DNA from 2 places in the Halomonas sp. YLB-10 genome. Region 2 is predicted to be linked to the other one. Evidence: predicted binding sites of a transcription regulator. Region 2 holds the regulator's gene; the other holds the start of a gene.

Region 1 (4,419 bases), on a different contig from region 2:
TGGGCGGGCTCGCCTACCTGGCGGAGCTGGCCCGCAACACTCCCTCGGCCAGCAATATCCGCGCCTATGGCGACATCGTGCGCGAACGCGCCACCCTGAGAAAGCTGATCCAGGCGGCCAACCAGATCGCCGACGGCGCCTTCAGCCCCAATGGGCGTCCTGCCGATGAGCTGGTCAACGAGGCCGAGCGGCTGGTGTTCCAGATCAGCGAGGATCGCCCCAAGGCCGGTGGCCCCATCGGCATGAGCGAACTGCTGACCAAGGCCGTCGATCGCATCGACGAGCTGTTCAACATGAAAGGCGAGATGACCGGCCTGTCGACCGGCTTTCGTGATCTCGATGACATGACCTCCGGGCTGCAGCCCTCCGACCTGGTGATCGTTGCCGGGCGTCCGTCCATGGGCAAGACCACCTTCGCCATGAACCTGGTGGAGCACGCGGTGGTGTCCAGCGACAAGCCGGTGATGGTGTTCTCCATGGAGATGCCGGCAGACTCGATCATGCTGCGCATGCTGTCGTCACTCGGCCGCATCGACCAGACCCGAGTACGCTCCGGTCAGCTCGAGGACGAGGACTGGCCGAGGTTGACCTCGGCGGTCAACCTGCTCAAGGACAAGCAACTGTTCATCGATGACACCGCTGCGCTGTCGCCCAACGAGATGCGCTCACGGGTGCGTCGCGTGGTGCGCGAGCACGGCAACCTGGCGATGATCATGATCGACTACCTTCAGTTGATGCAGGTGCCGGGGTTCGGTGACAACCGTACCGGCGAGATTTCGGAGATCTCGCGCTCGCTCAAGGGGCTTGCCAAGGAGTTCGGCTGCCCGGTGATTGCGCTGTCGCAGCTCAACCGCTCGCTGGAGCAGCGCCCCAACAAGCGTCCGGTGATGTCGGACCTGCGTGAATCCGGGGCCATCGAGCAGGACGCCGACCTGATCGGTTTCGTCTATCGTGATGAGGTCTACAACCCGGATAATCCCGACAACAAGGGGCTCGCCGAATTCATCATCGGCAAGCAACGTAATGGTCCCATCGGGACGGTGCACATGGCCTTTATCGGCAAGTACACCCGCTTCGAGGATCTGGCGCCGGACAGCTACGGTGATACCTTCGGCGAATAAACGTGCTTGAGCCTGACCGACGGGCTCGTATAATGCCGCCCCTTGCGATTTCGACAGACACAGTGAAGGAGACCTGACATGGCAGGCGGATTTCGACGCGGCAATCGCCGTCGCGCGCCCAAGCTGGAAGCCCGTGGCGAATTGACCTCGGTGGAACGGGAAGGCCCGTTCAAGGAATGGCTCGGCATGCCCGATCTGTATCGCTATCACCTGGTAGTGGACGGCGTGGACTACAGCTACCAGACAGAAGACTCCGAGCTGCCGGTGCAGATCGGCGACAAGGTGGTGTTTCGCTACAAGGAGACCAAGGCCGGCAATTGGGTCGACCGCAACTCCCTCGGCAAGGCCATCGATCCCTCCGACTACCAGTAGTCTCACCGCCGGATCCGTCGCCCGCGAGCATTCGTGTCGCGGGCCTTCGTTTTCCCTCCTTCAAGCTCTCCACTTCCTCCCGCAAAGGCGCTGCCTGCCGCTGAAGACCCCCTTTTCTCCGCCGCGATCATGGAGGTCGTTTAACCCGCTGTGCGCGCGAAACGGCCAATATGTATCCAGATCAGAGAAATTCTTCACACCGTCACGGGAATGTCACCCGAAGGGCCCAGGCTGTGCCATGATCAGAGAGTCACATGCGCGGCACAGGGAAATGAAACGAGCGTCATGGTCTGCCGAAATATCATCGGCACGCTCGTCGCCGTAGTGTCGTCACATAAGGAGGGCGGGGGCCACAGGACCCCCGTCGCGACAGGATGAAAAGAGGCGAAAGATACGATGGAAATTAATGATCTCAAGGCCTTTGTCGGCCGCCACGACAACTTCGAGATTCGCGTGATCGGCCATGCCGGCAGCCGTTTTTACCAGGTCGAACTGGAAGACGTGGAAGGTGCCCGCAAGATGCTCTGCCGCCGCGGCAAGCCGGTGTTGTTCCGCTCGCTGGACGACGTCTACCTGGAGCTCAAGCGTGCCGGTATCCACCGCGCCTACCTGGTCCAGCACGTGGCCCACGACGAGGTGATCGGTCGCGAGGCCCACTATGCCGAACCGCTGGCCTCACGTATGCCCCTGGTGTTTTGAGTGACATCGTTCCACACCAACCTGGTGCTGGAACCCTCTCGACGGCAGTCTCGCCGTCTCTGCCTTGCCACTGATGTACCCACGTTCACCGAACAAGTCCCTGGCGCAAGCTGCCAGGGCCCTTGGCGGTGTCGACCTGCCTTATCGCTTCCTTTGAGTCCCTGTTAGCCAGGGGCGCAGTCGGGCGAAGCCCAGATAGCCGATGTCCAGCAGTCCACGCAAACCGGGTACGCTGCTTAGCTGCACCCAACGGCGATGACCCAGCGTCGCGTACAATGCGCGAGTGGCATCCATGCCGATGAACCAGCGACCTGTGGCGTCGCGCAGGTGCAGCTTGCCCAGCATGTCATCGAAGCGCTGGCCCCAGGCCTCGGCGCAAAAATCGTCGTCGCGGATATCGATAAAGTGGATCAGCCGGCTGCGCGGATGCCGCCTCAGCCAGGCGATCTCCTTGCGGCATAGTGGGCACTGACCATCATGAAACAGCGCAAGCGGTGTGGCGAGTGTCTCGAACCGATTCATGGATTCGCTCCCTGAGGTCGATAGCCGTCGCGGTGGGGACCCTGACCGTAGCTCGGTTCGCATGCCAGGTTGTCGAGAAAGGACGTGGCCTGGCGGCGCATGGCGCTGCGCTTGTCATCGCTCATGCGGCGCAGCGAGCCATAGATCAGCTTCATGCGAGGATTGCTCGCCAGGGTGTCGGCGTGACGTTCGAGAAAGTCCCAGTAGAGGCTGTTGAAGGGACAGGCGTCTTCGCCCAGGGTCTTTTTCACGTCATAGCGACAGTGGCGGCAATGGTCAGACATCCGATCGATGTACTTGCCTGACGCACAGTAGGGCTTCGAGCCCATCAGTCCACCGTCGGCGTGCAACACCATGCCAAGCGTATTGGGCAATTCGACCCATTCACAGGCGTCGGCGTAGACCGCCAGGTACCAGTCGCACAGGGCCTCGGGGCTGACGTCGCACAGCAGAGCAAAGTTGCCGGTCACCATCAGACGCTGGATATGGTGCGCGTAGGCGTTGTCCCGGGTCATGCCGATCGCGCGGGATAGACAGCGCATGCCGGTGTCACCGCTCCAGTAGAAGTGGGGCAGACCCCTGCGGGCCTGCAAGGCGTTATAGCCCTTGTAGTCCGGCATACGGGTCCAGTAGATGCCCCTGACGTACTCTCGCCAGCCGAGGATCTGGCGGATAAAACCTTCCACCGCATTGATCGGTGCATGCCCCTCGAGATAAGCGGTTTCGGCGGCCTCGCAGACTTCTCTCGGGCTGAGCAGGCCAAGGTTCATGGGAGCGGACAGGCGCGAGTGGAAGAGAAAGGGATCGCTGTCGCTGATGGCGTCCTGGACGTCACCGAAGCTCGGCAGCAGGTGATCGATGAAGTGTCTGAGATCGACCAGCGCCTGGCGTCGGGTGACCGGCCAGTGGAAGCCATCCAGACGACCGAAGTGTTCATCGAAGTGTTCCTCCACCAGTGTCAGCACCTCACGGGTCATGTCGTCGACGGTGTGGCGGGGAGGCTTGGGCAGCGTGTAGTGCTGGGGCAGGGGTCGTCGGTTGTCCTTGTCGAAGTTCCACTGGCCGCCCATGGGTTCATCGCCCTCCATCAGCAGGCCGGTGCGGCGACGCATCAGTCGATAGAAGCCCTCCATGCGAGGCTGCCGGCGATGGGACAACCAGTCGCCGAATTCACCAGGCGTGCAGTAGAAGCGGTCGTCCTCGACCCATTGCCAGGGTATCCCGCCCTGGCGGCGCTCCATGGCATCCAGTAGCCGCCATTCGCCGGGCCTTGTGGTGACAATCCGCGAACAGTCGTAGGCTTGCGCGAGGCGTTCCGCCTCCGCCAGCAGGCCATGGGCGTTGTCCGGATCATCGAGGGCGCTGTAGTGGACGCGATAGCCCTTGTCGCGAAGAGTGGCGGCGAAGTGGCGCATGGCCGACAGCATCATGGCGATCTTCTGAGGGTGATGCGGCACGTAGCGGCCTTCCTCGGCGACCTCGCACAGCGCGACGACGTCGTTGTCGCCAGCGGTCTGCAAGAGTCCGAGGTCCAGGCTCAACTGGTCGCCGGTGATCAAGATCAAGGATCTGGACATGGGTTCACCAAAAATTGTACAAATCCTCTTCATAGTAACACTTCATTCGAGCCTGATACCCACCGGTGATAGGCTTTGTGCATTCGCTACCAAGAGGAAGTCACCTTCATGGATCAGTCCGTTCCCCC
Region 2 (4,419 bases):
GGGTAATCCCGCGCCAGCCACAGCCTCTTCGCCGAATGCCGACGCGGCCGATATCGTCGACCCCGGCTGGGTGTCGCTGGCCTCCGGTGGCATCGCGGTGCCCGCTGACTGGCACGCCTGGCTGGCCTCGCGGGACTCCCTGACAGAACGCCTGATCGAGGCGGCAGGCGCCGGGCACTTTCGCGTACGCCTGCTGGCGGAGGCCAAGGGCCTGCCGTGGCCTGACGAGGCCCACGTGCTGGGTCTGGCCAGCGACGAGCAGGCCTGGCTGCGCGAGGTCGCCCTGTGCGTGGACGAGGAGCCCTGGGTGGTGGCGCGCAGCGTGGCACCGATCGTCGAGCGTCACGACGCTCCCTTCGAAGGCCTCGGCGAGACCTCTCTCGGCAGCTGGCTGTTTCGCCAGCCCGATCTCGAGCGCAGCGCCATTCAGATCGGCCGTAACACCAGGCCGATCCACGGCTATACCGGACTGTGGCAACGCCGCTCGGTATTTCGTCACAGCGGCTGGGTGCTGCTGGTGCAGGAGAGCTTTATGCCGACCATGGGCCGAGCGTTGTCGCTGTCGGCCTCTGCCACCGGCTGACTAGCTGTCGCTCACCGGCTGTCACCCCGCCATCGCCCTTCCGTCGCCAACTTCGGAGCGAGCCGCCTGGCTGGTCATGGCCGTCGGCTCGCGCTAGGCTGCGCCAAGGCTTCTCGGCGATGTTTCTCCGAGGAGCGACTGTTGCCCGGCTTACGCCTCATTTTCGCCTGACCTGCGCCAGAGCATGAGAGAAACCGATGGATCGTTCGCTGCTGCGTCCCCCTGGATACCTGAACCGAATTCCCGACTTTCTGGCGCTGATGCGTCTGGACCGCCCCATCGGTACCTGGCTGTTGATGTGGCCGACCCTGTGGGCGCTGTGGGTGGCCTCCGAGGGCATTCCGGCCCGTGACACCCTGCTGATCTTCGTCGCCGGCGTCTACCTGATGCGGGCGGCGGGCTGCGTGGTCAACGACTACGCCGATCGCCACTTCGATGGCCACGTCAAACGCACCAAGAACCGACCGCTGGCCACCGGCCGCATCAGTGAGCGGGAGGCCAAGGTGCTGTTCGTGTGCCTGCTGGGATCGGCCTTCGCGCTGGTCTGGCTGACCAACGGCTTTACCGTGTGGCTGTCGTTGATCGGAGCGGTGCTGGCCGCCAGCTATCCCTTCATGAAACGCTACACCCACTTCCCCCAGGTGGTGCTGGGCGCAGCCTTCTCCTGGGCCATTCCGATGGCCTTCGGCGCGGTGCTCGGCGAAGTCCCGATGGTCGCCTGGCTGCTGTTTACCGCCAACGTGCTGTGGACCGTGGCCTACGACACCGAATACGCCATGGTCGACCGCGACGACGACCTCAAGATCGGCATCAAGTCCACCGCGGTACTGTTCGGCCGCTGGGACACCCGCATCATTGCGCTATTGCAGCTGGCTACCCTGGGGCTGCTGGCCTGGGCCGGCAGCCTGCTGGCGCTGGGCGGCTTCTTCTGGCTCGGCTGGCTGGCCATGGGCGCGACCTTTGTCCACCAGCAGCGGCTGATCAAGAGCCGTGACCGCGACCGTTGCTTCCAGGCCTTTCTCAACAACCACTGGTCGGGCCTATTGCTGTTCGCCGGACTCGGACTGAGCCTCTATCCCTCCCTCGGGTGAGGGAAATGCCCGTCTCGGTCGCTCGACAATGGATACAATGTCATCTAATTGTCACATTGACGTGGTGTCATTTGTCACCGTCGAGTGTAAGACCCTGACCAAGAGGCTCCCGGGATGACCGCCAAGACCGTACTGATCGTCGATGACGAAGCCCCGATCCGCGAAATGATCGCGGTGGCGCTGGAAATGGCCGACTACCGGGTGCTCGAGGCGGACAATGCTCAGGCCGCCCACGCCATCATCGTCGATGACCAGCCAGACCTGCTGCTGCTGGACTGGATGATGCCGGGCACCAGCGGCATCGAACTGGCCCGCCGGCTCAAGCGCGAGGAAACCACCGCAGAGCTGCCGATCATCCTGCTCACCGCCAAGGGTGAGGAGGACAACAAGATCCAGGGCCTCGAAGCCGGCGCCGACGACTACATCACCAAGCCATTCTCGCCGCGAGAACTGGTGGCCAGACTCAAGGCAGTTCTGCGACGCGCCACTCCGCGGGGCGTCGAGGACCCGGTGGAGGTGGAAGGCCTCAAGCTCGACCCGGTCAGCCATCGCGTCAGCGTCGACGGCAAGTCACTGGACATGGGCCCCACCGAATATCGCCTGCTGCAGTTCTTCATGACCCACCAGGAGCGCGCCTACACCCGTGGCCAGTTGCTCGATCAGGTCTGGGGTGGCAACGTCTACGTGGAAGAACGTACCGTCGACGTGCATATCCGCCGCCTGCGCAAGGCCCTGGGGGAACCCCATCAGCAACTGATCCAGACCGTACGCGGTACCGGTTATCGCTTTTCGGCCAAGGTCTGAGCGAGCCATCGACGCAACGCAGCACCAGGAGGGATGAGGTGAACGGAGCCGAGAACTGACGTGGGTCGTCTGTGGAGACGAGAAGTCTGGCGCCTGGCCGTGCTGGTGGGTCTCGGCGCCTTGCTGGGCTGGCCCTTCTCGCTGTCCAGCGTAGGCATCGGCCTTGGCCTGGCGCTTGGGCTCAGCTATCACCTGCGCAACCTGCACGCGATGCACGACTGGCTGACCCACCGCCCCCAGCAGGAACCTCCCACCGCCAGTGGCCTGTGGGGCGAGCTGTTCGATCGCCTCTATCGCTATCAAAAGGGCCAGCGGATCACTCAGCGCCGCCTGCGCTCGACCCTGCAGCGTATCCAGGAGTCGTCCGAGGCGATGCGCGACAGCGTGGTGATGCTCGATCGCCACGGCGACCTGGAGTGGTGGAACAGCTCCGCCGAGCGCATGCTCGGCCTGAAGCCGGCACTGGACCGCGGCCAGCACATCACCAACCTGCTGCGCGACCCGCGCTTCGTCGGCTACTTCAATGCCCGTGACTACCGCGAACCGCTGAGCCTGCCCTCCCCCATCGACGAGAACATGATCCTGCAGTTCCAGATCACCCTGTACGGTGACGATGAACGCCTGGTCATGGCCCGCGATATCACCCGTCTGCATCGCCTGGAACAGATGCGCCGCGACTTCGTCGCCAACGTCTCCCACGAGCTGCGCACGCCGTTGACCGTGCTCACCGGCTACCTGGAGACCTACAGCGACATGGCCGGCATGCTGCCGGAGCGCCTGGGCAAGGGGGTCGCCCAGATGCAGAGCCAGACGCGCCGCATGCAGAATCTGGTCAACGACCTGCTGCTGCTGTCACGACTCGAGAACGACCAGGGCGGCAGCGACCACGTTCGCCTCGACCCCACCACCCTGCTGCAGGCGGTCAAGCGCGACGCCGAGGCATTGTCAGGCGGCCGCCAGCAGATCGAGGTGGTCGTCGAAGAATCGCGCAGTCTCACCGGCAGCGAGAAGGAGATGCACAGCGCAGTCTCCAACCTGGCCTTCAATGCGGTGCGCTACGCCGGTGACGGCGCCCATATCACGCTACGCTGGCGTGCCTACGGCGAAGGCGCCTGCCTCGAGGTGGAAGACGACGGCGAAGGCATCGATCCGAGGCACCTGCCACGCCTTACCGAACGTTTCTACCGGGTCGACAAGGGCCGCAGCACCGCCACCGGTGGTACCGGCCTGGGACTGGCCATCGTCAAGCATGTGCTGCTGCGCCACGAGGCACGCCTGGATATCGACTCCCGGCTCGGCGAGGGCGCAACCTTCCGCTGCATCTTTCCCTCGAGCCGGCTGGCAGCGGCCGACCCTGTGGCGCTCGGCCGCGCCGGCGCTGTGCACTAGGGCTTGTCTGAAAAGTGCCTGCGCTCGGTAATACGGCGTTAAAAATCGGCTGGTGCGCCAGCCCGGTCAAAATGCTCAATTACACCCCGTAAACTGCGCTTTCTCACCGATTTTTGCCTTGTCTAACCTTCGCTCGTCGACTTTTCGGACAGCGCCTAGGCCCCGCCAGAACGAACCGAGCGTGCTCCCATCAGCTCCTGGGCCCCAGCAGGATGACCGCGGCACCCATCAGACACAGCACTCCCCCGATCAGGTCCCAGCGATCCGGCAGGCGCTGCTCGACCCACCACAGCCAGCCCAGCGACGCCACGATGTAGACGCCCCCGTAAGCGGCAAAGGCACGCCCGGCGTAGTCGGCATCGGTCTGACTGAGCAGCCAGGCGAAGGCCACCAGACTCGCCACCGCGGGCAGCAGCCACCATGCCGAGGCGTCATCTCGCCACCAGCGCCACACCGCAAAGCAACCGGCGATCTCGGCCAGCGCCGCCGCGATATAGAGCAAAAGACTTGGCAACAGCGCCGTCATGGCCACTCCCTGCTATCCCCTTTTGA

The links. The regulator PhoB, encoded in region 2, activates phosphate uptake and scavenging genes when phosphate is short. The targets are predictions, from matches to a motif close to TGTCATANNNNTGTCANA.
Region 1: a site for PhoB is predicted at 1,694-1,711, ahead of EBB56_RS03340 (DUF6482 family protein). Genes of this name have one in related genera too.

The regions. Positions count from the first base shown of each region.
Region 1 is NZ_RRCU01000001.1:810,450-814,868, reverse strand. It holds gene dnaB (replicative DNA helicase) at 1-1,121, shown strand, start outside; gene EBB56_RS03345 (hypothetical protein) at 1,200-1,493, shown strand; gene EBB56_RS03340 (DUF6482 family protein) at 1,890-2,192, shown strand; gene EBB56_RS03335 (thiol-disulfide oxidoreductase DCC family protein) at 2,334-2,714, opposite strand; gene EBB56_RS03330 (cryptochrome/photolyase family protein) at 2,711-4,291, opposite strand; gene hemH (ferrochelatase) at 4,400-4,419, shown strand, end outside.
Region 2 is NZ_RRCU01000005.1:180,370-184,788, reverse strand. It holds gene EBB56_RS12895 (chorismate lyase) at 1-583, shown strand, start outside; gene ubiA (4-hydroxybenzoate octaprenyltransferase) at 781-1,674, shown strand; gene phoB (phosphate regulon transcriptional regulator PhoB) at 1,789-2,478, shown strand; gene phoR (phosphate regulon sensor histidine kinase PhoR) at 2,539-3,867, shown strand; gene EBB56_RS12875 (YnfA family protein) at 4,058-4,393, opposite strand.